Regions from separate parts of the Paenibacillus apis genome, predicted to be linked through region 3. Evidence: predicted binding sites of a transcription regulator. Region 3 holds the regulator's gene; each other region holds the start of a gene.
The links. The regulator Rex, encoded in region 3, represses fermentation and respiration genes when NADH is low (regulators of the CRP and FNR family bind a similar motif). The targets are predictions, from matches to a motif close to TTGTGAAATATTTCACAA.
Positions count from the first base shown of each region.

Region 1: pflB (formate C-acetyltransferase) is a predicted target of Rex. The motif match lies at 7,208-7,225, and genes of this name have one in related genera.
Region 2: KI362_RS20010 (flavocytochrome c) is a predicted target of Rex. The motif match lies at 5,152-5,169, and genes of this name have one in related genera.

Region 1 covers NZ_BORS01000008.1:248,690-259,572, forward strand. Annotated here, with positions in the region: gene KI362_RS13745 (response regulator transcription factor) at 1-641, opposite strand, end outside; gene KI362_RS13750 (cache domain-containing sensor histidine kinase) at 638-2,458, opposite strand; gene KI362_RS13755 (ABC transporter substrate-binding protein) at 2,498-3,868, opposite strand; gene pflA (pyruvate formate-lyase-activating protein) at 4,041-4,784, opposite strand; gene pflB (formate C-acetyltransferase) at 4,863-7,133, opposite strand; gene adhE (bifunctional acetaldehyde-CoA/alcohol dehydrogenase) at 7,391-10,006, opposite strand; gene KI362_RS13775 (Crp/Fnr family transcriptional regulator) at 10,405-10,883, shown strand, end outside.
Region 2 covers NZ_BORS01000015.1:116,757-127,639, reverse strand. Annotated here, with positions in the region: gene KI362_RS20030 (GerAB/ArcD/ProY family transporter) at 1-236, opposite strand, end outside; gene KI362_RS20025 (spore germination protein) at 258-1,898, opposite strand; partial or broken gene KI362_RS25490 (helix-turn-helix transcriptional regulator) at 1,991-2,398, shown strand; gene KI362_RS20015 (class I SAM-dependent methyltransferase) at 2,480-3,289, shown strand; gene KI362_RS20010 (flavocytochrome c) at 3,366-5,135, opposite strand; gene KI362_RS20005 (Hsp20/alpha crystallin family protein) at 5,462-5,902, shown strand; gene KI362_RS20000 (aldo/keto reductase) at 6,024-6,998, opposite strand; gene KI362_RS19995 (RNA polymerase sigma factor) at 7,193-7,786, shown strand; gene KI362_RS19990 (hypothetical protein) at 7,725-8,534, shown strand; gene KI362_RS19985 (ABC transporter ATP-binding protein) at 8,565-9,467, shown strand; gene KI362_RS19980 (ABC transporter permease subunit) at 9,464-10,723, shown strand.
Region 3 covers NZ_BORS01000008.1:473-11,355, reverse strand. Annotated here, with positions in the region: gene KI362_RS12525 (CCA tRNA nucleotidyltransferase) at 1-1,049, shown strand, start outside; gene KI362_RS12520 (biotin--[acetyl-CoA-carboxylase] ligase) at 1,036-2,013, shown strand; gene panB (3-methyl-2-oxobutanoate hydroxymethyltransferase) at 2,299-3,168, shown strand; gene panC (pantoate--beta-alanine ligase) at 3,165-4,058, shown strand; gene panD (aspartate 1-decarboxylase) at 4,063-4,446, shown strand; gene KI362_RS12500 (tetratricopeptide repeat protein) at 4,580-5,221, shown strand; gene dinG (ATP-dependent DNA helicase DinG) at 5,378-8,239, shown strand; gene KI362_RS12490 (redox-sensing transcriptional repressor Rex) at 8,278-8,940, shown strand; gene KI362_RS12485 (amidohydrolase) at 8,918-10,216, shown strand; gene KI362_RS12480 (cell wall elongation regulator TseB-like domain-containing protein) at 10,293-10,778, shown strand.

The DNA of each region.
Region 1 (10,883 bases), 250 kb from region 3:
AACAGCTCGGTCAACAACCGCTTGATATGTACATTCCAAGTCTTTCGTTCATGCGGGGTCCAGGACAACGAGCAACGCGCATAGTCTTCCAGGTCCAACAGGAGCATGCCGTCAACCGATGGCTGCTCGCCCCGCTCCTCGTCCGGGAGCCATTGCATCCTCTCGTCTGTCATCTGGCCTAGTAAAGCATGCAGCATATAATTTTCGTTAAACAGCATCGCCGCCTGTTCCAGCCACTCCTCCTTGCTCTGCTTCCTTATGGCTTCACGGATATGGGCAGCGATGCTCCTAACCACATCCTCCAGCTCGAAGTAATTGATCGGCTTGCAGATATAGTCTTTCACCCCGTACTTGATGCCTACCCGGGCATACTCAAACTCCTGATAGCCTGTCAGCAAAATAATCTCACTGTTCAGCTTGCACTCCCTGGCCTTCTCGATGAACTCCAGCCCATCCATTACCGGCATTCGAATATCGCATAGGATTAAGTCCGGCGCATGCAAGACGGCGGCTTCCAGCGCCTCCACCCCGTTTCTGGCCAATCCCACAATCTCGAAGCCCATGTCCTCCCAGGGCAATACCTTTGACAGGTTGTTTAAAATATGAACTTCATCATCCACCAACAGCGCCTTCAGCTTCATCCCTGATCACCCGATTCTGTTATTGGAATCACACACTGGATTATCGTTCCTTCTCCGGGCTGCGAGCAGATGAACAGACCATAGCGGCTTCCATATCGCAGCCTTAACCGGTCATGCACACTCCTTAGCCCAAGCCCCCTCCGCTCATGATTGGGATACACAGAGACGGAATGAAGATCTAGGTCAGGGTCGGCATACTGAATGGATGAGAGCTGTTTGCCTGTCATGCCGATCCCATTATCTTCTACCTGGAGCACCATGCTATTATTCCGCAGCATGCCTGTCACTTTAATCTGGCCCCTGTAATTGATGCCCTCGAAGCCATGCTGGATGCTATTCTCTACCAATGGCTGAAGCGTCAGCTTCATCACCTTGCAGCTCATCATGCTTGCCGGAATGTCAATCTCATAATCGAACAGCTCTTCAAAACGGAATTTTTGAATCTCAAGATAGCTCCGAAGATGCTCCACTTCAAGCCCAAGGCGAATCTCTTCCTTGTCCTGAATACTGATGCGAAGAATGCTGGCCAGCCGCACCACCATCTCGCTGACCTTCCGCCCTTCATTCTGCACGGCCAGCACATTAATCGACTCCAGTGTGTTGAACAGGAAGTGAGGCTTGATCTGCGCCTGCAGCACTCTTAGCTCTGCATTGGCCTTCTGAAGCTGCTCCTGTTTGACTTGATGGAACAGTTCATTAATCTTCTCCATTTGGCTGTTAAAGCCCTTCTGCAGCAGCAGAAGCTCATCATCGCCCTTCTCATCGACCCTGGCCGTCAGATCGCCGCTCTCAACCTTTCTCATAAAGCGGACTATGACCCCTATTGTCCCTGTAATCCGGTTCATAAAGAAAATATTAAAGAGCATGGCCGTAACCACACATATGAGAATAATAGCTACAAACCACTTGGAGAACGTCGTAACTTCTTGGGACAAATAGTGCCATGACGTTACAGACACCAGCTTCCAGTTATATTCCTTCAAATGATAGATGGAAATGACGCTTTCCTCATTCTCGAATTTCCCCTTAAAGCTGGAATACTCTGTGATTGCCGAGAGCTTGGACTGAATGCCGGACTCCAGCGTCTCGCCGCTTAGCTCTGACTGGAAGTCGTAAAGCACCTGACCGTTGTCATTGACCAGGAAGAAACGGGTATCCTGCATCCTGCTCCCGATCGTCAAGTTGCGGTAAATACTTTCAAACTCCCAATTTTTAATCTGAACCACCAGCACGCCCACCTTGCGAAACGTACCCAGGTCCTTAATCAGGCGAATCTGGGTGAACACATCCTCCGAACCGGTTAATTCGGGATACTCATGAGGCGCTATCCATTTGGGAACCCCGTTCAGGGACATCACTTCCTGGTAGAGGGGATGTTCCTGAAATTGCTCATAGGGCAAGGTCTCGAAGTTTTCTTTATTAAAGATAGAAATGACATTAGAATCCCCGGTTCCATGCACATTGTACAAAAAAGCATAGTCAATCGCAGGGTGGCTATACAGCAAAGAGCGGAAGTTGCGCTGATTTGCATTTAGTTCCAGCTGGCTTGCGGCCGTTAAATCCTGTGAATCCGGATCCTGAGAGCTGAGCGCTTCCTGGAAGACCCCTGTAGCGATGCCGTTGTCCGTGACATTATCCATCTCCTGAAATATATTCTTGATGCTGTAGCCAATGGCCTTTAGCGAATACTCCGCCTGCTGGCTATACTTGGTCTCAATCGAATTGAATGTAACCAGAAAGGTAATAATACCGAGTATGAACAGCGGAATGATGACAAGCCCAAGGAAGGCGGTAAACAGTTTGATTCGCAGGTTCATAGCGTTTTTCTCCCGAATTCGTAGTACGCTTGCTTAGCTCTATTCAAGCGCATTAGCCGTATTCTGAACGGCTTGAATGTGCTCAAGCATCTTAGCCGGTTCTATCTCGCCGCCGATGATCTGCTGTATGCCTATGCTCAGCGCCGTATTTACCTCGGCTTGTACAAGCGCATCATATGCCGGAAAGGACAGCTCAATTTCGCTGACCGCCGTGAAAATATCCTGCATCAGCGCATCGTCAGATGTTGTCCTCATCTGCTCCAGATCCATCTTGATTGCTGGCAGCACACCGTCTTCCTTCAAGCCGCGAAGCTGCATTTCCTCGGTCCACATATTTTTAATAAAGCTCTTCACGGCGGCCAGCTTCCGGGGATCGTCAGCAACCGCGCTGGAGAACCCGTAGCCATTATTCGCATCCTGCATAACCACAACAGGATCCCCCTTCTTCAATGGAGGCATATTAAAAAAACCGATCTTACCCGCCATCGGTCCAGCCTGAGCCGGATCTCTGAACACCGAGTTCGCCCAGGAACCGTCCATCATCATGATCGCTTCCCCCGTGATCATCTGGTTCCGCATATCCGCATATTCGAGGCCCAGCTCCCCTTTTTTGAAGTAGCCTTTCTCCACCCATTCCTTGTGCTTGGCAATCGCCTTCACCATCCTTTCATCATTCCACTGGCTCTCGCCGGTCATAAAGCCATAGGTAATTTCCGGGCCGGCATAATATGACCATAGATTATTCGTTGTCATAAGAGGAATCCATGCATCCTTGGAGGCTTGGGCGAACGGAATTTTGCCATCAGCTTGAATCTCTTCAGCCAGTCTGTCAAGCTCATCCAGCGTTTGGGGGATCGATAGCTCTTTTTGCTCAAAGTAATCTTTATTATAGAAGTAACCTTCAATGGATCCGCCGATCGGCAGACCGTATATTTTACCGTCCAGTGTAAATGAAGCCAAGGTTGTAAATTTGTCCTTCAAGCCAAGCGCATTCAAAATTTCTGAAAGATCAAGCATCAGGCCCTCTCGGGCATAGAGCTGGGCCTCCGGGCTGCCGAACACATCAAATACTTCCGGGGGCTTGCCGGCGGCCATCTCTCCCCTCAGCTTCTCCTTGCGGTTCACCTCGGAGTCGACTGCATCCAGTCTGATTGTCAGCCCGGGCACTTCCGCCTCCGTCTTGGCAACGACCTCCTCGAGCAGAGCAAGCCGGAACTTCTTGGAATCTCCAACCTGCGTATGGCGGATCGTAATCTCGAACGGCTCTGCGCTGCTCAAAGCCTCATTATTCACAACCGGACCTTGATCTTCACTTTCGGATGCAGGGTTACGAGAATCATTGCAGCTCGCAAGCAGGGTAGAAAAAGAGAGGATCAGCAGCAGGAGAAGTGGAAGTATGGCTTTCTTCATTTTTCTGGGACCCCTCCTGAATTTAGAGTTACTACCCCTTATTATAGAAAACGATTTCAAATCCGTCAGGAGGTTATTTTTCTATATCAGGGATAATTTCTTCTTATTAACCACAAGAAAGCGGTTAAACCTGACATCTACAGTCAAGCCTAACCGCTATCGCTATACTTTGTTAATTCATAATTACTTCTGCCTGCTGACGACCCTTCTCGATCATAGCATATGCCCAATCCACTTGTTCCGATGTCGGGGAAGGCACGCCTTCCAACGGGTATGCCCAGCCAAGCTCCTGCCATTTGTATACACCCATTTGATGATAAGGGAGAATCTCCAGCTTCTCTACACCTTGAAGACCGCCGATGAACCGACCTAAGCGGACCAAATCCTCTTCCTCATCATTAATGCCGGGTACAAGCACATAACGGATCCACATATTTCGATGATGACTAGACAGCCATTCAGCCATTCTAAGCATTCGATCATTGGGCTTGCTAGTCAATTTGATGTGCTTCTCATTATCGATGTGCTTCAAATCAAGAAGAACCAGATCCGTTACATCAAGAAGATCCTTGATCTTGTCGCCTTCGTTGTAACCATTCGTATCCAGCGTGGTATGCAAGTTCCAACGCTTCTTGACTTGACGGAACAGCTCGGTAACAAAAGGAGCCTGCAAGGTTGCTTCTCCTCCCGATACCGTCAAGCCGCCGCCTGAGGAGCGATAGTAGGTGAGGTATGGCTCAATTTCCGCCAACACCTCATCTACAGTCATCTCCTTGCCATCCGTCAAGCTCCATGTATCCGGGTTATGGCAATATTGGCATTTCAGCAGGCAGCCCTGCATGAAGAGAACGAAACGAATACCTGGTCCATCTACCGTTCCGAAAGTTTCCAATGAATGTATGCGACCTTTAAGCATCTTTCGTCACCCTTTCCAGTTAGGCTGCCTCAATTTATACTATTGAACAGCATTTATTACGAATCTACCCGAAGCTCCTTACATCGAACCATGGAAGGTACGGTTGATCACATCGAGCTGTTGCTCGCGAGTCAGTTTGATGAAGTTAACAGCATATCCGGATACGCGGATGGTCAGCTGAGGGTAGTTCTCAGGATGTTCCATTGCGTCCATCAGTTGCTCACGATCAAACACGTTGACGTTGAGGTGATGGGCGTTGCTGCCGAAATATCCATCCATCATCGATACAAGGTTGGATTTGCGGATTTCCGCTTCTTTACCGAGCGCCTTAGGCACGATCGAGAAGGTATTCGAGATCCCGTCAAGGCTGTGCTCGTAAGGCAGCTTCGCTACCGAGCTAAGCGATGCCAGCGCACCCTTCTTATCGCGGCCGTGCATTGGGTTTGCACCAGGAGCAAACGGCTCGCCTGCCTTACGTCCATCCGGAGTAGTACCTGTCTTCTTACCGTACACTACGTTGGAAGTAATGGTCAATACGGATTGTGTAGGCAGAGCATCACGGTAAGTCTTGTGCTTGCGAATCATTTCCATGAAGGATTCAACCAGGTTAACGGCAATTTGGTCAACGCGGTCATCGTTGTTTCCGTAGCAAGGGAACTCGCCTTCTGTCTCGAAGTCAACAGCAATGCCTTGTTCATTACGGATAACCTTAACCTTGGCATGTTTGATTGCGCTCAAGGAGTCGGCTGCAACCGACAGCCCCGCAATACCGCAAGCCATCGTACGGAGAATGTCGCGGTCATGCAGCGCCATTTCGATCCGTTCGTAGCAGTACTTGTCATGCATATAGTGAATTACATTCAAGGTATTTACATAGGTTTTAGCCAGCCATTCCATCATCGGCTTGAAGCGTTTCATCACTTCATCATACTCAAGGTATTCGGAAGTAATTGCCGGGTATTCAGGACCGACTTGTGCGCCGGATTTTTCATCCTTACCGCCATTGATCGCATACAACAGGGCTTTCGCCAGGTTCGCACGCGCTCCGAAGAACTGCATTTGCTTACCGATCTTCATTGCGGATACGCAGCAAGCGATACCGTAGTCGTCACCGTAGATCGGACGCATCAGGTCGTCGTTCTCATATTGAATCGAGCTGGTTTCGATCGAAACCTTGGCACAGTATTTCTTGAACGCTTCAGGCAATTGCTCGGACCAGAGAACAGTCAGGTTCGGTTCCGGAGCAGGACCCAGGTTGTACAGGGTGTGCAGGAAGCGGAAGCTGTTCTTCGTTACCAATGTCGATCCGTCTACAGCCATACCGCCGATCGATTCTGTAACCCAAGTAGGGTCGCCGCTGAACAGATCATTATATTCAGGAGTACGCAGGAATTTAACGATGCGAAGCTTCATAACGAAATGGTCAACCAGTTCTTGAGCTGCTTCTTCAGACAGGGTTCCTTCAGTCAGATCGCGTTCGATGTAAGCATCCAGGAAGGAAGATACGCGTCCCAGGGACATTGCAGCGCCGTCTTGCTCTTTAACTGCAGCCAGGTAGCCGAAGTATACCCATTGGAAAGCTTCCTTCGCATTTTCAGCAGGTCTGGAAATATCGAAGCCGTACATTTGTCCAAGCTGCTTCAGTTCGTCCAGCGCACGGATTTGTTCGGACAGCTCTTCGCGAAGACGAATGACAGCTTCATCAATAACGTCAACCTCAAGGCTCTTCAGCTCGTTTTTCTTTTGTTTGATCAGGAAGTCTACACCGTACAGAGCTACACGGCGATAGTCGCCGATGATCCGGCCGCGGCCGTAAGCATCCGGAAGACCTGTGATGATGCCGGCCTTACGAACGGCTCTCATCTCGGAGGTATATGCATCAAAAACGCCTTGGTTGTGGGTTTTACGGATATGTGTAAACAGTTCAACAATTTCTTCCGGCAAATCAAAGCCGTATGCCTTACAGGAATTGAGAACCATATTGATACCGCCGAAAGGATGAATAGTACGTTGGAACGGCTCATCCCCTTGAACACCGACGATTTGTTCCTTAGCTTTGTCAAGGTATCCAGGCTTGTGGGATGTAATCATGGATGGCTTGTGAACATCTACATCCAGCACGCCGCCAGCTTCTCTTTCTTTCTTCGTGAGATCGGAAATAATATCCCACAGTGCTTTAGTGTTGTCAGTTGCGCCTTCCAAGAAGGACTCGTTGCCTTCATATGCGCTGATGTTGTTCTCGATGAAATCGCGGGTGTTCACTTCTCTCATCCATTTCCCTTTTTTGAAGCTTCTCCACGCCGTTTGTACTTCTTGTGTTTTTTGAACTTCTCTTTCAATCACCGACATCTTTATTCCCTCCATTTATAGTTTAAAGTACGCGGGTTGAAGGTTATATATCCGCGCCTTGTGATCCCTAAAATTTGTGATACTTTTCACATTTCTGACACTGGTGAGTCTCAGCGAATACATTTTATATCCACTGCACTTACCTTTTCTATTAGGGATCATTTATAGCTTTATATTATAATAATCCCCATATAAAGATTGTGACAAATATCACTTTCGAGGTGATATTTGTCACTTTTTTCATCCTATTTGTTCACTTATTCTTCAAATCTTCCGTAGAAGGCATCGCGGTAAACCTCCGCCAGCTCCGTAACCAATGGCAGCTTAGGATTGGCTGTTGTACATTGATCCTCAAAGGCGCGGTCTGCCAGATAATCTACCCGCGATTCGAAGTCGCTTGCGTCAAATCCAAGCTCCTGGAAGCTTGCAGGAATCCCGAGCTTCTTGTTCAAATCGCGGATGGCGTTGATCAGGCTCTTCACGCCCTCCTCTGTAGTACGGGCAGGCAGTCCGAGGATCCGCGCGATTTCCGCGTAGCGCTCATCGGCTACAAAATTTGTATATTTAGGCCATGCTGCAAACTTGGTTGGCTTCTTCGCATTGTAGCGAATGACATGCGGCATCAGGATCGCATTGGTACGACCATGAGCGGTATGGTACTGCCCGCCCCATTTGTGCGCAAGGCTATGGTTGATGCCGAGGAATGCATTCGCAAATGCCATCCCTGCCAGTGTCGAAGCGTTATGCATTTTTTCGCGAGCCAGCTTGTCGCCAGTCAGCGCCGATTTCTCCAGGTATTGGAACACTAGTTGAATGGCTTTAATTGCAAGTCCGTCCGTATAGTCATTAGCCATCACCGATACATACGCTTCAATCGCATGTGTCAATACGTCCATCCCTGTATCAGCAACTGCTGTTTTAGGCAAGCTATATACAAATTCAGGGTCGATGATTGCCACGTCCGGAGTCAGCTCATAGTCTGCCAACGGATACTTGGTGTTGCCATTGATCTTATCGGTAATAACGGCGAACGGCGTTACTTCCGAGCCTGTGCCCGACGTCGTAGGAATCGCTACGAATTTTGCCTTTTGGCCCAGACGAGGATACTTGTAAGTCCGCTTGCGGATATCCATGAATTTTTGCTTCAGGTTATGGAAATCCGTATCCGGGTATTCATAGAACAGCCACATGCCCTTGGCCGCATCCATTGGCGAGCCGCCGCCGAGTGCGATGATGCAATCCGGTTGGAATTTAGCCATTAGCTCAGTCCCGCGTTCAACCGTAGTTGTCGACGGATCCGGTTCTACATCCGAGAACACTTCAATCGCTACCGGCGTTTGACGTTGACGGAGATAGTGCTCCACTCTTTCTACATAACCCAGTTTAACCATCATCGGGTCCGTTACAATTAATACGCGGCTGATATCCGGCATTTTAGCAAGATATTGAGTCGAATTTTTCTCGAAATAGATTTTATCCGGCACTTTGAACCATTGCATATTCACGGTACGACGATTCACCCTTTTCACGTTGATCAGATTGATAGCCGTTACGTTCGACGATGTCGAGTTGCGTCCATAAGATCCGCAGCCGAGTGTCAGGGACGGCAGGTTCGTATTATAGATATCACCGATACCGCCTTGCGACGAAGGCTGGTTCACCAAAATCCGGCAGGTAGGCATGCTGTCCGAGAATTTCTGAATGATCTCTTCATTATTGGAATGAATAACCGAGGAATGCCCCATGCCTCCGAATTGGACCACTTCCAGTGCGCGTGCGATACCTTGTTCAGCTGTTTTTACTTTGTAGCAGGCCAATACCGGGCTCAGCTTCTCAGCGGACAATGGGAATTTAGGTCCTACGCCTTCAATTTCAGCGACGAGGATCTTCGTTCCTGCAGGCACATCGATACCGCACATTTCAGCGATTTTCACAGCGGGTTGACCTACGATGCTTGGATTTACGGCACATTTATCAGCAATGATAGCTCCGGCAGTCAATTTTGCAGCCTCTTCCTTATTAACGAAGTAGCAGCCGTTTGCGATCATTTTCTTCTTCACTTGGTCAAAAATAGGTTCTTCGATAATAACCGCTTGCTCCGAGGCACAGATCATACCGTTGTCAAACGTCTTCGAGAGAATCAAATCGTTCACCGCTTGATCCAGGTCGGCGGTCTTCTCAATGAAGCAAGGAACGTTACCAGGACCTACGCCGAGCGCCGGTTTGCCGCAGCTGTAAGCCGCTTTAACCATCGCGGATCCGCCAGTTGCCAGAATGCAGGCTACGTCAGGATGATTCATCAGCGCATTGGTACGGTCCATCGAAGGATTCTCGATCCATTGAATACAATCTGCAGGCGCGCCATGCTTCACGGCAGCTTCGAGCAGAATCTTGGCAGCTTCCGCACTGCAGCGTTGTGCAGATGGATGGAAACCAAAGATAATCGGGTTGCGTGTCTTGATCGCGATCATCGCTTTAAAGATGGTAGTGGATGTCGGGTTGGTCACCGGCGTAATTCCCATGATGATGCCGACAGGCTCAGCGATCTTCTGGAAGCTTTCATAAGGATTATCTTCAATCACGCCGACGGTCTTGTTGTATTTGATGCTGTTGTGGATATACTCCGTTGCAAACATGTTCTTGATAATTTTGTCTTCGTATACGCCGCGTCCGGTTTCTTCGACCGCCATCTTGGCAAGGTACATATGCTTGTCAAGTCCTGCCAGTGCCATAGCCTGTACGATCTGGTCGATTTGCTCCTGAGTCATGCTCATGAACGCTTCGGATGCTTTCTTCCCCTTGTCGATCAATGTCTGGATGTAGTCTTGTGCGGTAGGCTCCGTGTTTGCTTTCACTTCGTTCTTAACGGCCATTTCTCTCATCCTCCTAAGGTGGAATGGACAACTCCTTATGTTAGTGATTTTTTTCACTTAAAGGTGTGTCCTTGTGAAGCTTTGCGCTTCTCTTTATGGTTAAAGCATATCACAGCTTTTTCGGTTTGTATAGTGAATTTTTTCACGTACTTTAAAGTGAATGAAAACTTTCAATAGAATGTTCAAATTTTCAGGCGCAATTTACAGTTTTTGACTTTGACTCCTTATTCTTTTTCTTGTATTGTGAGAAATATCATTTCTCCATTAAAGTGAAATTAGTCACAATGTTGAAATTTCGACACTTTTTAAGGACTTCTAAGCGTCTCAAAACTCTAAAAAAGTTATATAATTAATTTAAAATTTTCAGAAAAATTTGGAACACAAAGGGGAAATCCATAATGAGCGAAATGATGAGCGTCACTCTGCCCCGCGGCAATACGAGCTGTTTTACCGAGCAAAACTTCAACCGTCTCCTTGTCACGATGAAAGAAAAAGCGTACCCTGAGGGAACGCATCTTTTCTGGGAAGGCGACTTTTCCGATAAACTATTTTATGTTAAACGCGGGCGCGTCAAGCTGACCAAGTCTACCGATGAAGGCAAAGAGCTGATCCTCTACATGTACGGCCGCGGAGATATGGTGGGTCAGGCGGATCCTTTCTTTAGCACCAAGCACAGCTTCACTGCTGAAGTCATTGAGGACAGTGAGGTTGGCGTCATCGAGCAGAAGGATCTGGAGATCATGATCTGCCAGCACTGCGATTTTGCGATTGATTTCATGAAATGGATGGGGATCCATCACCGATTGACACAGACGAAATTCCGCGACCTGATGATGTACGGGAAGCCGGGCGCGCTTTGCTCTACTCTGATTCGTCT
Region 2 (10,883 bases), on a different contig from region 3:
TTGCCAGCATATTGAAAGACCGTCTGCCCGGGGAATTGCAGGCATAGCTTCACCATAAGAAGAACAATGCCCAGCATTGCAGCTCCCCCCAGCAGAATGGTTATCCAGGCATCCGGGGTTTGCATCGCCTGGGTGACATTTCGGGGAAGGGTGAGAATCCCTGCCCCCAGGAGCGTATTGGTCAGGAATACAGCAGCTTGGGAAGACGTTATTTTATCGTCTGTGCGATTGAACACGTTAATGGCCTCCTGACACAATTAGGTTTGGCGACGCTCCTGCCGCGTTTTCATCATAGCGGGTCGTTTCTTCATTAAAGAGATCGGAGCACGAATAAACAGATCCTTCCAATCCTGCAGCCGGTAAGGAGAGACTGGAGTCAGATAGGAGACACCGAAGCTCTTGAGCCGGGAGAGATGACTGCACAACAGCAGAAAGAACAAGATGGTTCCGAACATGCCCAGGATGGCGGCGAAGACCATCCCGAAAAAGCGTAATAGCCGCAAGGTAATCCCGGCGCTGTAAGACGGCATCGAGAAGGAGGAGATTGCGGTCACTGCCACCACGATGACAAGGATCGGACTGACAATGCCAGCTTGGACGGCTGCGTCTCCAACAATAATACCTCCTACGATCCCCATCGCCGGTCCGATCGGCTTCGGCAGTCGAATCCCTGCTTCGCGCAGGATTTCGATAGACAGTTCCAGGACCAGCACTTCAATTAATGACGGAAAAGGCACTCCCTGCCTTGTCTCGATAATGGATAGCACCAGTTCTGTCGGAATTAGTCCGGGGTGGAAGGAGATAAATGAAATATAGATGGAAGGTGCCAATAAGGATAAAAAAGCAGCGAAAAAGCGGAGTATCCGCAGAAACGAACTGGGAATCCAACGCTCATAATAGTCCTCCGGGGATTGAAGCAGCATGCTGAAGGTGGCCGGAGCAATCAGCGCAAAGGGGCTTCCGTCCTGCAGAATCGCTACCCTTCCCTCCAAAAGCCCATTGATAACACGGTCAGGCCGTTCGGTATTTTGGAGCTGTTGAAAAGGGCTTAAGTAGTTATCCTCAATAAGCTGCTCAATGTATCCTGAATCTGCGAGAAAATCGATATTGATATTGCTTATACGTGCTTCGACCTCCTTCAGAAGATCAGCGTTTACAATGTCTTTAAAGTAGGCGATAACCACCTCTTTGGGCAGCGTATTGCCGATGATGTAGCTCTTCATCTCCAGCTGATCGCTAAAGCCTTGGCGGCGAAGCATCGAAGTGTTTTCGCTGAGCACCTCCGTAAAACCAATACGCGGGCCGCGCAGCAGGGCCTCGGACAAAGGCTCGACGATAGCGCGATTACTCGTGTTGGGGCTCTGAATCAATAAGCCGCAGGGGACCCCTTCAATGATGAGTCCGGCATATCCGAACAGGACGAGCCGGCTGAACTCTCTTACATCCGCTGATTCTTTAAGGTTGTAGAAAGGGAGAAGTCCCTTGACATTGGGCGGACTGGCGAGCATTTCGCGCGTGGCTTCAAACATGAAGAACTCAAGGGTGCGCATATTGAGCTCCCTTTCCCGCTGCATCCCGTTTACATAGAACAGGGTGCCCTTGGCGTCAAACCTGGACAACGGAAATTCCCTGACAGTTAAGTCGCTATTCTTGCCTATGACATCCATAACGGAACGTACATCTGCGGCATAATCCCCGGCAAAAGGTGTTGTTGCGACGGAAGACGAGTCAGGAGATGGAACGGAAGCGCGGGCTGAAGCAGACTTGAAAGTACCGCCGCTTTTAACATAGGCATGTATGCGGGCGAGTATTTTACTAAGAAGAAATGGGACCAGGAAGGCCACAACCGCAAGAACCCAGATATGCCAGCTGGGTATAAACGACTTCAGTGATGACATCAAGGAATATTCACCCCATAATGGAATTAAAGTCTTGCAATTAAGCTTTCCTAAGCGGTCTGATTTTAGTCACCGTCAAAGTAGATGGGCGAATGAAGAAGGGGATATTGAGCTTCATTTTGCATTTAAATGCACCGAATGCAAAGCTTGTCCTCGAACGAGCAGATATAATTACAGCGAAGGTAACCGTAGGAGGTGACGTTATGGATTGGCAGAAGTGCATGAACCAGGCCGTTGAATATATAGAGAACAACCTGTCCTCCGAGATTGATTATTCTACTGCTGCACAAATTATGAACTGCTCTGACTGGGAGTTTCGGAGAGTTTTTTCTTTTATAGCCCAGATCCCTTTATCCGAATATATTCGTCGCAGGAGATTAACCATGGCAGCGGCTGATGTTCGAAACGGCGACAAAATCATGGATATTGCTCTGCGTTACGGTTATGAATCGCAAGCTGCTTTTTCCAGGGCCTTTAGACAATTTCACGGAATCTCGCCATCCTTGGCTCGTGACAAGAAGCTGATTCTTAAGTCGTTTCCGCGTCTAACCTTCAAGCTTATATTAATGGAGGGCTTAGGCATGGACAAAAAACTAGGGAATCGCACAAGCATTATCGGCGGCGGGGAGGTCGGCTTCGCCATTTCGGTGGATTTGGACCAGAAAGAAATTCATAAAGTCAACAGCTTCTTTTGGGACACTAAAGGAAATGAGGTTATAGGAACAACAGCGCTACCGCTATATGGAGCTTATATTTCGGAAGAAAAATGTCAGCTATTCGGTGATATATCAGGAAAGCGGGTGCTGGAGATCGGCTGCGGGACAGGCCATTCCTTGCAGTATCTCGGTGATCGGAAGGCGGCGGAGCTGTGGGGGATTGACATCTCGGAACAGCAGCTGCAAAAAGCTAGGCAGCATCTGGAGGCATCAGGTCACTCAGCGGCATTGTTCTGTGCGGCTATGGAAGAAGAATGCGGCATACCGACCGATTATTTCGATGTGGTGTATTCCGTATACGGCATAGGCTGGACCACCGACCTTGAGGGAACTTTTCGACGGATCGCTTCCTACCTTAAGGAGGGAGGAGCTTTCATCTTCAGCTGGTCTCATCCCATACACAAATGCGTTACGGCGGAGGATGACATCCTTGTCTTTAAAAAATGTTATTTCGATGAATCCTGGTATTCGGTATCGCTGGATGGAGGCTCACTGTCATTATCAGACCGAAAACTATCAACCTATGTAAATGCATTGGCGAAAGCAGGCTTTGCTATTGAGGAAATGATCGAGGAATCGGATGAGGAAATCATACAGGCGCAAGGCGAGAACGAGTTCTCAAAAAAGGCGAAGATGCTTCCCGTTACATTTGTGATTAAGGCTAGGAAACTATAAATGAGGGGCGGAGAGGCCCGCCCCACAAAATGGAAGCAACCATTTTGTGAAGCGGGCCTCTGTTATATCCTCTGTGCTATTTCAATTCTGCCGCTGCAGTTTGACCTGCGATACGTCCGAAGACGATGATGTCGGCTACGGCATTACCGCCGATGCGGTTGCCGCCATGTACGCCGCCAGTGATTTCACCGGCTGCATACAGACCGGCAATCGCGTGTCCATCCGGTTTCAGGACGTGAGTTTTCGTATCGATCTTCACGCCACCCATCGTATGGTGAATGCCTGGGGTGACAGGGATGGCGTAGTAAGGGCCTGCTTCAAGGGATTGAGTCAAGTGGACACGCTCGAATTCGGTATCCTTCCCGTCTTTAACATATTGGGTGTAGGTCTTCAATGTGGCTTCCAGGGAAGCTGCATCGATTCCCAACTCGCTTGCCAGCAGGGAAAGGTCATCTCCCTTGGTTGCGTAGCCTTCTTTGATATATTTGGCCAAGGAAGCATTTTCGTCAACCATCTCCTGGTTTGTGATCAGGTAGGCCATTTTATCTGTTTGCTTCAGAATATTTTGCGATACAACGTCACGCGTAAGCAGTTCATTTGTAAACCGCTTGCCTTCTTTATTCACGAGGATAGCGCCATCACCGCGAAGACCTTCTGTAAACATATAGCCTGATTCAGGATCGGTGGTCGGGTGAATTTGAATTTGCTCGATTTGCATCAAATCTGCGCCAACCTCTTGAGCCATGACGATCCCTGAGCCGGTTGCTCCGGCATGGTTCGTTGTAGAGAAGCCTTCCAACTCAGGACGATATTGCACTACCATTTCGCTGTTGGCTCCAAAGCCGCCCGTAGCAAGAATAACCGCTTTGGCATTTACCTTGAAGGGATTTTCATTTTTATCGATAGCCTCAACGCCTACGACAGCGCCGTCTTGTTCAATAAGCTTCACAGCTTTCGAGTTGAGCAGAATATCAACCTCAAGCTCTTTTAATTTCTGTGACAGAACATTAACCACGACCGGACCAATCGCAGATCCGTCAGCCGGAGTATGAATTCTTGGATTCGTTGCCCCGCCTGATAAGGAAACTCTGGAAATGCCTGCGCCCATATCATTCAGCCAATAAATTGCATCAGGCGCATGATCGACCAGGGTGCGAAGCAATTCCGGATCATTAATGTCATGCCCGCCTTTCAATGTGTCTTCATAGAATGTCTGTTTAGAATCCTTAATGCCGTTCTCTTCCTGGATCGTTGTTTCGGCTGCGTTAAGACCGCCGGTAGCACGGTTGGTATTGCCTCCGATGATCGGCATTTGTTCAAGGATAACGACCGATTTGCCTGCTTCCTTGGCTTCAATGGCAGCGGAGAGACCTGCTCCTCCCGAGCCAACAATGACGATATCGACATTAAGATCCTCTTGCTTCGTTTGCTCAACGATCAGCTTATTAGCCGGATCCTTCAGGTCGGCAATATTTGCGCCGGCTTTTTCCAAGGCAAGGGAGACTGCCTCAATAATACCGGCACTGGATTCGCTGGCGCCCGATACTGCATCGACGGCCAAGCTTTGGGTGTTGATAATGTCAGCCGTCAGCTGTGCAACGGCTCCGTCTCCAATGCTGCCGGTTTCGCCATCGGCTGTAATTTCAATGGATTCGATCTTGTCTGCGGATACGGTTACCATGGCTTTAATTTCCCCGCCGTGTCCCTTTGAGACGCCCTCGTAAGTACCAGGTGTAAATTTGCCTGCTGCGGCAGCCCCTTCTGTGGCCGGCTTCTCTTGGTTGCAACCAACGACGAGCAGCATGATAAGTCCAACCATTAGAATCGTGAATAAACTCTTCTTCACTATATAACGCCCCCATTTGTGTTTTATTTCACAATGTTGTGCTGACTTATGTTAGCATGATTTATTGGATAGGCATTATAAGAATTGTCACAATGTCTATTAGAAAGGTCATAATATGGGGTGCTCACCTATTGAATATTCTCGCGTTCTCGATAAAAGGTCAGAAAAGGTCAAACAAACAGAAAAACCGTTCCCGATGAAGGAAAACCACCAAAGACGGCAGATAATGGCTTTATGTGGTCCTAGATGCTTTTTGTCAAGATTAATGGCAGAGTCCTATAATAAAAGCGTAAGGTCAAATAAAGTCAAAGAAAGGGGAATGTGTGATGTTTGATTTGGTTCCATTCGGAAGACGCAGAGAGGATGCATGGGGTCCGTTGGCGAAGGCATTTAACGATGTCTTTAACGATGATTTCTTCACCTCGATGAGACCTCAGATGCTGTCCTTCAAGACGGATGTGCGCGAGACGGATCAGGCCTATCTGCTGGAGGCCGAGCTGCCCGGTTTTCGGAAAGAGGATATCGATATCGACTATGCAGCTCCTTACTTGACAATTCGAGCGGTTCACCAGGAAGATGGCAGCGTAGAGGATAACCATCAACAATTGGTCCATAAGGAACGGCGCTATGTCGAGTATGTTCGCAGATTCTACGTGCAGGACATCGATGAAGATAGCATTCGCGCATCCCTGAAGGATGGATTACTGAAGCTGGAGGTACCGAAGCGGCAGTCGACAAAGTCGAAGCGTATTAAGATTCAGGATTAAAAATAAATATTTCATCAAGGGACTGTCCAGAAAGTCAGCAAAAAACAGACTTCTGGCAGTCCCTTCTTGTTAAATGCGAAAAATGTACCATCAGGGGCGGGATGAACGTTTTCGATTGTCCTTAGCTCAAGCGAAAATAACCGAACGGCTCCCCATTTCGGAAGGCGCGGCTGGCTCCATCCAGCTGCGCCATTGTTGTACTATCCAGCGCAAGCTCCACGCTCTTGAGATTATCCTCCACCTGCTCCACGCGGGTAGCGCCCACGATCACACTGGACACAACGGGCTGCTCCATTAGCCAGGCCAAGGATAAGGAGCTGGCTGAGCAACCGGCTTCGGCGGCAATCCGCCCGACTTCTCTGCCTAAGGCCAAGCTGTCTTCGCTGATGCGCTGGGCGAAGGAGGGGTTCTTCTCCAGTCTGGAACCGGAGGGCCCCTCCTTTGCCGAGGTGTATTTTCCTGTCAAAATCCCGCCGGCCAGTGGGAAGTAAGGAATGATCCCGAGGCCCTGATCGATACACAACGGGATCACCTCGCGCTCCGGCGTCCGATCCGCCAAGGAGTAGCTGGTCTGCATCGAGACAAAGCGGTTCAGCCCCAGGTGATCACTGATCCCGAGCGCCTTCATCAGCTCCCAGGCTGCATAATTCGATGCCCCGATATATCTTACTTTTCCCGAACGAATCATATCATCCAGCACACGCAGCGTTTCTTCCAATGGTGTATTTGGATCAAAGGTGTGGATCTGGTACAGGTCCACATAGTCTGTTCTGAGACGCTTCAAGCTCTTCTCCAGCTCAAGCATCAAGTGGCGGCGGGACGAGCCCTGCTCGTTAGGCCCTTTTCCTGTGGGCAGGCCGGCTTTGGTAGCCAGAATAACTTGATCGCGCCGGTTCTGGATGGCTTGTCCGATAATGCTCTCGCTGGCCGTGTCGGAGTAAATGTTGGCCGTGTCCAAAAAATTAATACCTCGATCCAGTGCTGCATGGATAATTTGCTCCGAAGTTCTAGCATCCGCACGCGAGCCGAAGGAATTTGTCCCGAGCCCCAGTGCCGATACCTCGAGTCCGCTGCGTCCCAATCGTTTATAGTCCATGATGAATCCTCCTATCCTATTGAGAATGTTACTTTTAGTATAGCTAATCCGGATCAACAAAAGCCATAGTGGTCACATAACAGGTATGTTCTTCAAAGCAGCACTCACTTGCTTATTTTTTCACAAATTCGCCACATTAGGTCTGCAAAATATCAGCATTTACCCTGTTAATCCATATGAAAGGAGAGGGAGCCGTGGACGACGCAGAACTGTTTGAACGAATCGCTCGCGGGGATGCAGAAGCATTGAACCGATTGATAGAGCGCCATTATGACTTCATCAAGCGCTACTGTTATTGGAAGACCGGACAAGCCGAATTGGCCGAGGATCTCACTCAAGATACGTTTTACCGCTTCTGCCGTTCACTTTCCAGTTATAAGGACAAGGGGAAATGCAGGGCCTACTTATATACAATTGCCCGCAGATTGTGTGCGGATGCCTTCCGTGAAAGGCCTCCCGAACCGATTGAACAGGTTCCGGAGGCCAAGCTTGGCTCCGCTCTCTCGGCAGAGGATGAAGCCGGGGCGCATCTCCAATCGAAGGAACTGCTTGAGGTGCTCCAAGAGCTGCCGTCAGAGCTGCAGGAGGCCATCATTCTCCGCTACAGCTACGGGTTCCGGTATCGGGAGATTGCCGCGATCACTTCCGTTCCTCTGTACAAAGCCCGCATCCGGGTTGAACGGGGACTTGCCGCCATGAAGAAGAGAATGAGAGAGGAGGACCTAAATGAAAAGGAAACTGGACGAGCTCATAACCATGCTGGAGCTTCCCCCTGTTCCGATGTCTGACGGGCAGAAGCAGCAGCAGACCTTCGAACACGCACTTCTTATTCTCGAAAGAACACGGAAGGAGGAGATGGTCAAACGCTCCCCGATGCTTAATTTCTTCTTTCGGCAGATGATGTACATCGGCTGGAAGGTATGGCTCTGCCATGCAGGACTTCTTCTTACGGCACTAATGTTTGCCCTGCAAATTCCGACGGATTCGTTCTTGGGGAATGGGCAGGTGCTTGCGGTCATTTCCACGGTCTCCCCGCTGCTTGTGCTAATCGGTATGCGGCTGCTTGCCCGTTCTTATGCTTATCGAATGGTTGAGCTGGAAATGAGTACTTATTATTCCCTGGAGCATCTTTTGCTTTCCCGGCTGTGCCTTTTCGCGATCACGGATTTTATGGGCCTTGCAGGCTTGGCAGGATGTCTGAGTCTGGCATGGGGAGAACAACTGGGCTACGTGCTGCTTTATCTCTTCACCCCGTTTACCGTCTCGGCAGCAGGCTGCTTATGGCTGTTTAACCAGCCCCGTGTTCGTGACAAATCGTCTGCCTGCTCCATCTTTACCCTGCTTCTGCTTGCAGTTCAAATGGCAGGTGTGTTCCGTACTCCGACAGGAGGGAGCCACCTTTATGAAATTCAGGATGAAGGGACGGCGTTTGCGGTACTGATGCTCATACTTGCATTGTCCCTGATCGCTGCCGCAGTCCAATTGCGACGCCTGCTCCGTACTTTCCGCCATCTGGGGAGTAGTGAGACTTTGTAACATGAAATACAGGAAGGAAGTGTCATTACGATGGAACTGACTATCGAATCGATTAGCAAGCGTTATGGGAGATCGGTTGCCGTGGACAATGTAAACGTACGTCTTCAGCCGGGCGTTTATGGTCTGCTTGGCGCAAATGGAGCTGGCAAAACGACGTTGATGCGCATGATCTGCGGCATTCTTTCGCCCAGCTCCGGACATATTGCATTGGATGCGCAACCCATAGTGTCCATGGGGGAAGCATACCGGAATCTGCTCGGCTATTTGCCGCAGGATTTTGGCTATTATCCGGATTTCACAGCCCGTCAATTTATGCACTATACCGCTGCGTTAAAAGGCCTGAGTACAAGCGCCGCAAATCAACGTTCAGAAGAATTGCTGGAACTAGTCTCGCTTAAAGAAGCTGCGCGAAAAAAAATACGCACTTTTTCCGGCGGCATGAAGCAGCGGCTTGGTATTGCCCAGGCACTGCTGAATGATCCCGCTATTCTTGTCCTCGACGAGCCTACTGCCGGACTGGACCCGAAGGAACGAGTCCGGTTCCGCAATATGATTGCGGCGCTTGCCAAGAATAAAATCGTCTTGCTGTCCACTCATATTGTGCCTGATGTGGAGCATATCGCCCATCAAATCCTCATCATGAAGAAAGGTCAAATCATTATGAGCGGAACCGCTCAGGACCTTACCCGGAGTATGGAGGGGCGGGTCTGGATGTGCCGAATTGCTGAACGGGAGGTGGAGGCCTTCAGTCAACTGTTCCTAATCAGCAATCTGAAGCACGGCTCGGATCAAGTGGAGCTGCGCGTCATCTCGGCTTCTCCGCCGTTACCTGGTGCCGTACAGACGGCGCCGACTCTGGAGGATCTGTATCTGTATCACTTCCATGATGAATCCGATCCCAAGGCCTCAGACAGAAAGGAGAGAGTACTTTGAACACCTTAACCGGTTTCGAGCTGCGCAAGCTCATTAGCCGCAAATCCACTCTCATCGGGTTGATCGGCTTTCTCGTTGTATCGCTGCTAAGTACGGTAGTACCTGCATTTCAGGAGGACTCTTATGAAGCAAGCGGAACCGTAAAAGGGTTCGCAGCGATTGCCCTCGAGAAGAGCTATGCCCGCAGCTTTCAGGGCGAACTGACACCGGCTGTCTTTTCCCAAACCGCGTCAACATATCAGAAGATATTGAATGAATTGGTTCATCCGAACGAAGAGACTGGGATGGGAGCCGGCTCCGGGATTTCGAATGAAGACTTCTATAAGGTCTATTCCCTCTCTCCGGTCCTGAACTACCTCCGCAAAGGCTTTTCACCTGCGGGAGAATATAATTATGATGTAGTTGATACGCTTACTCCCGAGAAAGCGGCCACTTTCTATGATCAGCGAACGGGGACTATTCAACAGGTTCTGAATCATCCCCCTGACGGCGTTTCGTATTCGGAGGACGCAAAGGCAACCTTCCTGCGGATGAACGATCAAATTACCATTCCTATGAAATTCGATTATGCAAGAGGTTGGAGCTTGCTTCTCCAAAATTCAGGATTCTTTTTTCTCACGGTCTGCTTTATTCTCAGTGTCTGCACAGCCCCGGTCTTCTCCGGTGAATACCAGAGTGGAGCGGACGCCATCATCCTGGCGACCCGATATGGAAGAAGCAAGCTGATCCGGGCAAAAATCAATGCATCACTCCTGTTCACAAGCGGCATGTTCCTGCTGGCCTGGCTTATGGCACTCGCTTTGTCTATGATCGTCTATGGAGCTTCGGGGTGGAACTCGCCTCTTCAAACGATAGACACGCGATATTTATTCTCGCCTTATCCTGTTACGGTGCTCGGAGCCTTCCTTCTGACCACGTTGATCGGCTGGCTCGCATGTCTTGCTATTGTAAGCTTTACTTTGCTGCTCTCCTCCCGAATGCGCACTCCATTTTCGGTTATGATCTGGAGCATCGTGCTTCTCTTTGTCCCTCTTTTCATTCCGGAGAGCGGAGAGAATCGTCTGTTCAATCATCTGCTGGCTCTCCTGCCTGGCCGACAGACTGAAGTTTACAGCAGGTTCCGCGGCTATGAATTGATCGAGGTCGTCGGCTTGAACGTACCGCTGCCCTATGCAGTTGGGTGGACCGCTTTTCTTATCACCATCGTGCTTCTTCCCTTTGCATGGCGGGGCTTCCGGAAGCATGAGGTCGCCTAAGCTTGTAATATGCGATGATAGACCAGTTACGGAGGCTATAGAAGGTATCCATGCGATGTAGGAGATACTTCATCTTCTTATGCATGAAACCCAGTAGCTCGAGACAGGTAAGTAAAATTATCGATATTATAGTCCAACTAAAACAACAAACTCCTTGGTT
Region 3 (10,883 bases):
AGGGGCACCGCAGGCCCTCCGGGGTGCAGTATGTGCGTGATCTCGAGCAGGATTTGCAGCGGCGTGATTTCACGATGAATGCTATCGCAATGGATCGTCACGGACAGATTAGCGACCCGTATCACGGGCTTCAGGATATTGAAGCGGGTGTCATTCGTGCGGTAGGGAGTGCTGCGGAACGCTTTGATGAGGATGCCCTGCGCATGGTGCGTGCTGTTCGGTTCGCTTCGGTCTTCGGCTTCCGTCTGACCAAGAGCACCTGGTCCGGTCTTCGGATTTGCCGCGACAAGATCGCCTATATCGCAACAGAGCGTATTCGCACTGAGCTGGAAAAGATGATCGCAGGCCCTCGCCCCCTGCGGGGACTGGAACTGCTGCGGAGAAGCGGTTTGCTAGAATACATAAACGCACCTGTTCCTATGTCGGCACTGCGGTGGCCTGTCAAGGAAGCGCCGAATGCCTGGCTGGCTGCCATTGAGCATGCCGAAGGGGCGGAGCTGCCGGAGCTTCGATGGTCGCTGCTGCTTCAAGGCTTGAGCGTTCGCGGTGAGGAGGCAGTCCCGATGCTGAAGCGTTGGACCTTTTCAAGGAAGCTGTCCCAGGCGGTGTCCAACATCATCATCTTCGATGAAGTGATGAACACGCTGAATGAAGATCGCTCTATTTCGCTGGAAGCACGGAAAACCCGGTTCATCGAGACGACGCTTCGGCTGGGCAAGGAGACGGCGGAAGGCTGGCTGCTGCGGAGAAAGGCACTGATTAAGAACCATCATCCGGAAGACGAAGAGAACGATCCAGGTAAAGCTAACCTTCTAACGGAGAATTTCCCGGAGGCAGAGTGGTATAGAGCGATCACCGTATTTGCTCTGTCGGATCTGAAGCTCAGCGGCGGTGAGATTATTGCCGCAACCGGACGGAAAGGCGGCCCTTGGTTAACGGAGCTGTTAAACGGACTGCTCTTTGCCGTTGCGGCAGGAGAATTAAGAAATGAGAAAAATGTACTTCTTGAACATGCGAAAGCTGTGGTGAATACGTATGGACACATCTAGGTTGTTAACCTTGCTGGAGGAACATGCTGCAACAGGAAAATATTTGTCCGGAGAAGAGTTAAGCAAGCTGCTGAAGATCAGCCGAACTGCAGTCTGGAAGCAGATTAACAAGCTAAGAGAAGAAGGTTATGAATTTGATGCGGTATCCCGCAGGGGGTACCGCCTCCTTCATGCCCCGGATCTAATGACTGCCGAACGGCTGGAGCGGTATTTGCAGACAAAGCTTTATGGGAGGAAGCTGCAACTGCTGAGCGTAACAAGCTCCACTCAAATCGTAGCCAGGGAATTGGCAGAGGAAGGGGAGCCGGAGGGGACGCTTGTTTTTGCTGAGCAGCAGACCGTAGGAAGAGGAAGACAAGGGCGCAGCTGGCATTCTCCAGCCGGCAAGGGCATCTGGATGAGCCTGGTGCTGCGTCCGGAGCTGCCTCTAAGGTCCGCCCCGCAGCTTACCTTGATGACCGCAGTAGCAGTATGCCAGGCGATACGCAAGGTAACCGGTGTGGAGGCCGGCATCAAGTGGCCGAACGATCTGCTTGCAGGCGGCAAGAAGATATGCGGGATTCTTCTTGAATCGGTAGGCGAAGATACCCGGATGAAATATTGCATCGCGGGGATCGGAATTGATGTTAATCTGGAGCAGGAAGACCTCCCCGAGCATTTGCAGGGCGTCGCTACCTCGCTAAAGCTGGCTGCGGGTCAGACTCAAGACCGGGCGGAGCTTGCGGCAGAGGTGCTTCTTCGAATGGAGCAGCTAATGGAGCTTTATCAAGCTGAGGGCTTCCAGCCGATCAGATTACTGTGGGAGGACATGTCCGTCACGCTAGGGCGGGGCGTGTCGGTCGCCGGTCATCAGGGGATGAATACCGGCAGAGCAGTCGCCCTGGATGATTCGGGCGGATTAGTGATTCTGGATGAATCCGGAGCGCTTGCCACGATTTTTTCCGGAGAACTTGAACTTGACTGATGTAAAATGTTTTGCAATTTGTTATACTGTCCACATGAGGCGATATCGATTTGAAATCGAATTGCACTCCAATGGGCAGACTTAAGTTAGACAGGTAAGTAGTACAGAGTTTCCAAGATCGCATGGATTCTGCTCTGAGCCGATGAGGACCGAGACAGAAAGAACGAGCGAAAGACGACTCTTCTTTTGTGTGGATTCGGGACCTTTAGTGCCAAACTAAAAGGTTTTTTTTGTGCGTCCAGAATATCCTGGTGTGCAAAATACCGAAGGAGGATAATGACAACGATGGCTGAAAAACGTGCACTAAACATTGTGAAGATGAAAAAAATGAAGCAGGAAGGCAACCCGATCACGATGATTACGGCCTATGACTACCCTTCCGCAAAGCTGGCGGAGGAAGCGGATATCGACATCATTCTTGTTGGCGATTCGCTGGGCAATGTAGTATTGGGTTATGATTCCACGATTCCGGTGACTACGGACGATATCGTCTATCATACCCGTTCTGTCGCTCGTGCTGCCGGGAATACGTTCATTGTAGCGGATTTGCCATTCATGACATATCACGGGAGCATTGATGAGACGCTCCGGACAGTAAGAAGAATCATGCAGGAAGGCCATGCCCATGCGGTTAAAATGGAGGGCGGTGCGGAGATTGCGCTTCAGGTGCAGAGCATTGTCCAGGCAGGCGTGCCGGTGCTGGGCCATATCGGCTTGACACCGCAATCGGTCAATCAGATCGGCGGCTACCGCGTGCAAGGCAAGGACGAGCAGGATGCCCGCCGGCTCATGGAGGATGCCAAGGCGCTGGAGCGTGCCGGTGTATTCGGGATCGTCCTGGAGCTAGTTACTGAAGAGGTGGCAGAAGCGATCTCGAAGGCTGTGTCCGTGCCGACCATTGGTATCGGGGCAGGACGGAGGGTAGACGGGCAGGTCCTCGTCTTCCACGACGTGCTGAAGTACGATTCCGACTACCGCGAGAAGCGCTTCGTGAAGACTTATGCGGATATCGGCGCTGAAATTCGTCAGGGCATTGCGGCTTATGTGAATGAAGTGAAGACCAGACAATTCCCGGCACAGGAGCATGTGTTCAATGCAGAGGATACCGTTATAGCGGGTCTTTACGGGAAAGTAAAAGAGGAAGCTGTGAAATGAACCTATTCCGGAATATTCAGGATTTAAGACAATATTTGAAGCAGGAGCGCTTGAAGGCAGCTCTGGAAGGCAAGGTCCTGGAGACAGGCTTCGTGCCTACGATGGGTTACTTGCATGAAGGGCATGCGAGTCTGCTCCGAGAAGCGAGACGCAACAATGATCTGGTGGTGCTGAGTATTTTTGTCAACCCGATTCAGTTTGGTCCGAACGAGGACTTTGAGCGTTATCCGCGGGACGAAGCGAAGGACCTGCAGCTTGCGGAGCAGGAAGGCGTTGACGCAGTCTTCTTGCCTTCAGTCGGGGAGATGTATCCTGCACAGACGCTAACCAAGATTACGGTCAGTCAGCAGCTGACTGGAGGGCTGTGCGGCGCTTCACGTCCCGGACATTTCGACGGGGTAACGACCGTTGTCAGCAAGCTGTTCAATATTGTTGAACCTGAGCGGGCTTACTTCGGACAGAAGGATGCTCAGCAGGTAGCCGTAATTACCCAAATGGTGAAGGACTTGAACATGCCCGTTCAGATTGTTCCATGTCCGATTAGACGGGAAGAGGACGGCTTGGCGCTCAGCTCCCGCAATGTGTATCTTGCCCCGGCTGAGCGCGAGGCGGCATTGGTCTTGTCCCGTCAGCTACTGCATGTGCAGGAGCTGATCAACGAAGGCGGGACCCTGACAGCGGGCGAGGCAAAAGAAACATTGCTGCATGCGTTCACGGCCGAGCCTCTGGCTGAGGTGGACTATGTGGAGGTTGTCCGCTTTCCAGGTCTTCAACCGCTTGGCGATTCCGAGAGAATAGCCCAAGATGGAGAGGTACTGGTTGCTGTTGCGGTAAAGTTCGGGAGCACCCGGCTGATCGACAACGTTATTCTGAGCAAGAAAGGTGTGTAACGCGATGTACAGAACGATGATGAAATCTAAAATTCACCGTGCCACCGTGACGGAAGCGAATTTGAACTATATCGGCAGCATTACTATTGACGAGGATCTGATGGAAACAGCGGATTTACTGGAAAATGAAAAGGTGCAGATTGTAAATAATAACAATGGCGCCAGACTTGAGACTTATGTAATTCCCGGCCCTCGCGGGAGCGGGGTCATCTGCCTGAACGGAGCGGCTGCACGTCTGGTTCAACCGGGCGATAATGTCATTATCATCTCTTATGCCCAAATGTCGGCGGAAGAACTGAGAAGCCACAAGCCAACCGTTGTGTTCGTGGATGAGAATAACCGACCTGTGGAGACCGCAGCTCAAGAGCTGCATGCCACGATTCGGTAATTGATCGCCAGGACCATCTGCCCTGACCGCCATGGCTATGCAATTAATGCCTGCGGGAATGAAATGTGAGCCCATAACAAAAAATGAACGTAAGGCTCACACTGATTTCATTTTCGATAAAGGTGGGATGCGGATGATGTTTCAACATATGTTTGCGGAAATGAGCGGGATGCTGGACGAAATCATTCATTATTATCCTGGAGCGAGCGGTCCTGCGCGTCAGGAGCTGGCTGCCAAGTGGCAGCTGCTCAAAACGATGAGCGATGGAATTATCGAGGAATGGCTGAGCTTTGAAGAGAAGCTGGGTCATTTCCGTCAAACCGGCGCCAGTCCGGATGGAGGTGGCGCTCTCCCTGTGCCTGAGCTGCCTGAGATGGCCGCAGAAGCCTTTGTAAAAGGTCAAGGGTATTATAAGCTGATGATGTTTACGCAGGCACTGACGCAGTTCAAACAGGTCGTGGAGCAGTATCCGGATAGCGCGGTGGGACGAACGTATCTGGCGATGTGCTATCTGCATCTGAATGAATCCGAACAAGCGGTACCGCATTTTTGGCGCGTTCTGGAAACCTGTGATTCGAAACGTATTCGTTCCATCATTTATAATGCACTTGGCTGCATTGAGGCTCAGAACGGAGTGCCTTTGAAGGCGAAGGAATATTTTAAGCTGGCTCATTACCATGATCCTTCCCTGCGAGAGCCGCTGGCGAATCTGGAATCATGCATGCGCAGCAGCGGGAAGCTGCATTATGGAAGCGAATTGACCTCTCTTCTGTAGTATTTCCGGCAACGCAGGAAAGGATTATCAGGCGATGCAGAACCCTTTGTCAAGGGGGCATCGCTTTTTTTTGTAGCGATTTCACATTCAATTTTCAAATTCGCCATCTTCTGTTATGCTGTTAATTAGACTGGAAGAAAGGGACTTTACAAATCAATGAAATACGCCGTACTTGATTTTGAAACCACGGGCAACCAATCCTCGGATGTGATTATTCAGGCTGGATTGGCCATTATAGATGAAGACATGACGGTATCCCGTGTATACAGTTCTTTTGTGAAGCCCGGGATTCCGATTCCGCCGTTCATCACAAGTCTGACGGGGATTACCGAAGAGGACGTCAAGGATGCGCCTGATTTGGACGAGGTCATGATGGAGATGGTTCCATTGCTCAATGACGCCGTGCTGGTCGGCCATAACGTTGCCTTTGATTTCAATTACTTACAGAGCGCGCTGGATAAGACCGGCTACCTGCCGTATACAGGGCGAATTCTCGATACCATGGATTTTTTGAAAATATTATATCCCTCCTTGACGACGTATCAGTTAGGGATGGTTGCCTCGGAGTTCGAGGTGGAGCATGACCGGCCGCATCAGGCGGATAGCGATGCCTTGGCTACGGCTCTGATCTTCATCAAATGCCTGGAGGAGCTGGAGCAGCTGCCGCTATTAACGATACAGCGACTGGCGGATTTGCTCTCCGGGGAGGACAGTGATCTGGCCTGGTTCTTCGATGCAGTACTGGAGCAGCGTCAGCAGAACCCTTCTGTAGATCAGGATGGTTATACGTACTACAGACAGTTCGCGTTAAAGACCGAAGACTGGATGAATATTGAGCCTGAGCGCAGCAATATGATGGATAACCCGCTTGAGGGTGTCAGCTTCGAGCAATTTATGGAGCAGGTGCAATCGTCTCTGAAGGAGAAGCTGCCTGAATATGAAGAGCGTGAAGCGCAGAACCTGATGCTGAAGGAAGTCGCAGCCGCTTTCCAGGAAGACAAGCATTTGCTTGTAGAAGCGGGCACAGGAACGGGGAAATCGTTAGGTTATTTGCTGCCCGCCATTTATCACAGCGTCAAAACTGATGAGAAGGTCATGGTGAGCACCCATACGATCAACCTTCAGGAGCAACTGCGCGAGCGGGATATCCCGCTGTTAACCGAGGTTGTGCCCTTCCCGTTCAAGGCCGCGGTATTTAAGGGAAGACAGCACTATTTGTGTTTACGCAAATTTGAACATAAAATGAACAGGAGAGACTTCGCCTCTCCGAAGGAAGAAGTCATGACCGCCGCGCAAATGATTGTCTGGCTTGCCCAGACAGAGAACGGCGATGACGAGGAGCTGAATCTCGGCAACCGGGGAGGAGACTTCTGGGAGACTGTGGCGAGTGAATCGGACTCTTGTCTTGGACGCTCCTGTCCATGGTTCCGCAAGTGTTATTATCACAAAGCGAAGCATGAAGCAGGAGTAGCGGACGTAGTCATTACCAATCATTCCAAGCTGTTCACGGACATCCAGGCGGGACATCAGCTCCTTCCTGGCTATGAGCGTCTTGTCATCGACGAAGCCCATCATTTGGAGGATGTAGCCGGAAAACATTTAGGAATGCAAATGAAATATTTCACAGTAGTGCACACCCTGACACGACTGTTCAAGGACAGCAAGAACGGTCAGCTTCCGAATCTGAGGCAGCAGCTTCAGCAATCAGGGAATGAGCGGGCAGCTTCCTGGGGAGCGGTCATCGATGGACTTTATCCTGCTTTCCTTGATGTGAAGGAGCATTGGGATCGTCTTGCTGAAGCGATGTTCACACTGATGCCCGAGCGGAGCGACGCCGCTTCTGGCGATCCTGGACAATTCGTGCTGCGGCTGCTGCCGCACAAGAAGCCGAAGAGCTGGGATGATCTGCTCACGATGGAGAACCAGATTTATGTGACCATTGGAGATATTGTTCGCAAGGCCGAGAAGCTGCTTACAGAGCTTAAAGAGCAGGACGAGCAGGATTTTGGCTCCGAAAGTCTAATTACTGATATAACCGGGCTGATCAAGGACCTGGGAACTGAACGGGACGCACTGCGTTCCTTCATGAAGCTGGAGGACGTAAACACCGTCTACTGGATTGAAGGCAACGGAAATTATCGAAGCAAATCCCTGCAGATATTTGCCGTGCCGATTGATGTCAGCGAGCAGCTCAAGAGCTACTTCTTCGACCGGAAGAAGAGCATTGTTATGACATCTGCCACCTTGTCGGTGGACAAATCCTTCCAATATATGATTGACCAACTGGGCCTGCAGGAGGCGCAGGCTCAAGACCGGCTCATGACCTCCATGCTTCCTTCGCCGTTTAATTACCGCGAACAGGCCTTGCTTGTGATTCCGCGGGACTTTCCAAGCGTCAAGGGAAGCGTAGGGGATGATTACTTTGTCAGTACACTCGTCCAATCATTGGCTGACACAGCGATCGTAACTCAAGGCCGTATGCTCGTGCTGTTTACCTCCTACCGGATGCTGAGGCAGGTGTATGATCCGCTAAAAGAGCTGCTGTCATCGCACAATATTTCGGTAATCGGCCAAGGCATGGACAGCGGCAGCCGCACCAAGCTTACCCGCCGGTTCCAGGGGCAGCAAGCATCCGTACTGCTGGGAACCAGCAGCTTCTGGGAGGGCGTTGATATCCCGGGAGATGCGCTCACGAGCCTGGCGATTGTACGCCTGCCGTTTCAACCGCCGAATCATCCGCTTGTGGAAGCCAAGAGCGAGCGGCTGCAGCAAGAGAAGAAGAATCCTTTCATGAAGCTGTCCGTTCCGCAGGCCGTCATCCGGTTCAAGCAAGGCTTTGGACGGCTCGTACGGACTTCCCAGGATCGGGGGATCGTCATTGTGTACGATACTAGAATTCTGGAATCATATTACGGAAAGTACTTTTTGTATTCTTTGCCTGGACCGAAGATGGAGCATATGCCGCTTGGCCAGATGGTTCCGCGCATTGCGGAATGGCTGGACCCGGAAAATCCGTAAACGCTTCTTAATTTGCGTCAATAATAGGGGGATAATCGATGAAGTCGGAGAAAATTTCAGACGCCGTTGTGCGTAGATTGCCAGTCTATTTGCGTTTTCTTAATGAATTAAGCCGCCGAGAGGTATCCACGGTTTCATCTCAGGAGCTGGGACAGAAGCTGGATCTGAATCCGGCGCAAATTCGTAAGGATCTCGCCTATTTCGGTGATTTTGGCCGGAAGGGGATCGGCTATGATGTGGCTTATTTGATCGAGAAAATTCAACAAATTCTGAATCTGGATCAACAGATTAATGTGGCGCTGATCGGAGCTGGTAATCTCGGACAAGCGCTATCGAACTATAATGCTTATGTGAAGGACAATATGAAGATTGTTGCCGTATTTGATGCAAGCCCTGGTAAAATCGGAGGGAAAATCAATAACATCGAAATTCAGCCGATCGAGATGCTGGATGAAACGGTACGCAACATGAATATCCGGATCGGAATTATCACGGTTCCTGCGGCAGAAGCCCAGCATGTTGCTGACAAGCTCGTGGCTGCGGGGATTGGAGCCATTTTGAATTTTGCGCCGACGATTCTCAAGGTGCCTGCTGAAGTGCGGGTACATGCGGCAGACTTTACCACAGACTTAATGAGTCTCGCTTATTATCTGGACGGCGGAAAGGAAATGAAAGACCATGACTCGAAAATGGCTGATTAAAGACGGCACGTTCGCGGTGCTGCATCAAGAACAAACCGTGATCCGCGGCTATATGTTGATCGAAGGGGATAGAATTACCTATATCGGCCAAGAGCGGCCGGAAGGCGTGGAAGGGGCCGAGACATTCGACGGCAAAGGCCTTCTATTCCTGCCCGGTCTGATCAATACCCATGGACATGCAGCGATGTCGCTGCTTCGCGGCTATGGCGATGACATGGTGCTTCAAGAATGGCTTCAGCAGAAGATGTGGCCCATGGAAGCAAAGTTCACCGGTGAAGATGTACGCTGGGGCACGGCGTTGTCTGTGATTGAGATGCTCAAGAGCGGAACGACGACCTTCCTAGATATGTATGATCACATGGATCAGGTGGCCTCGGTAGTGGAACAGTCCGGCATCCGTGCGGTCCTGACGCGCGGCGTGATCGGGCTTTGTCCGCCTGAGGAGCAACAGCGGAAGCTGGATGAAGCGGTGTTGTTTGCTCGCAATTGGCATGGGAAGGCAAACGGCAGAATTACGACGATGATGTCGCCGCACGCTCCTTATACCTGCCCGCCGGATTATATCGAAAAAATTGTGCAAGCGGCGCATGATCTGGATTTGCCGCTGCATACCCATATGTCGGAGACTCTAGCGGAGGTGGAACAAAATGTTCGGGATTACGGGGTTCGTCCGGCCCAGCATTTGTTGAACCTGGGCTTATTCAGCCGTCCGTCTTTGCTGGCGCATGCGGTGCATTTGACTGACGAGGAAATTGCAATGCTTGCCGAGCATCGCGTAGCCGTCTCCCATAATCCGGGCAGCAACCTGAAGCTTGCCTCCGGAGTAGCCCGTGTGCCGGAGCTGCTGCGGGCAGGTGTGACGGTATCCTTGGGTACGGATGGCGCAGCCAGCAATAACAATCTGGATATGTTCGAGGAGATTCGCCTCGCCGCCCTGATCCATAAAGGCGTTACAGGGGACCCGACCGCGATTCCGGCAGCCGAAGCCCTTCGTATGGGAACGGAATATGGCGCGAAGTCGTTGTTCCTTGACCAGACAGGTGTGCTCGCAGCGGGAATGAAGGCTGACTTTATCGCCTTGAACCTGAAGCAGGCTCATTTCCTGCCGAAGACCGATTATATCTCCCATGCGGTATATTCCGCTGCCGGTCAAGATGTCGAGCATGTCTGGGTGGACGGTAAGCAGGTCGTCAAATCACGGGAGTGTCTGACTCTGGACGAGGAGAAAATTCTGTTCGAAGCGCAACGAGCCTTTGAGGGCTTGCTTGCAAGATAGGATAGATAAGGCGTCTTAATCTATGTAAATTAACTTTTTATAGAAAGCCATTCAGGAGAGGAAAGGAAGGGAGCTTTTGCGTAACAGAACCAAATGGGTCTTGCTTTCCTTTATCATCCTTGCGCTTATTCTGCTTGGCCTCTATCGCTTTTATCTATATGTATATGAGGACACCTGGCAAGCGGAGAAGCTTGCAGTGCAGAGGGCGAAGGCGGAGACTACGCTTGTCAAGTCCGATGAAGTATGGAAATCAGTCTGGGACAAGGTATGCTGGGTGGTAGAGGGACAGAACGAAGACGGTGAACAGGTGATGGTCTGGCTGCCCGAGGATGGGCAGGCCGAGGTGAAGCTTCTCTCGGAAGGGGTCTCGGAATCCCAAGTGAGAAGCATCATTAAGGAGGAGCTGCCTGACAGCACCATTGTTCGTCTGATGCCAGGAATTTATGAGAACGAATATGTATGGCAAGTATTTTATAAAGAGAAGGCGCATCACTACTACAAATTCTATCGCTTTAGCGACGGTAAGCCGCTGGATGAAGTTTTCACCCTGCCGAATAGGTAGCCATCGTGCGAAAATTGCCGGGGTGGGTGTTCATGCGGTGAATTTAGTGCAAAAAGGCATTAAAATTACTGGTGTGGGTGCTCGTGTGAGTAGAGTCCATATAAT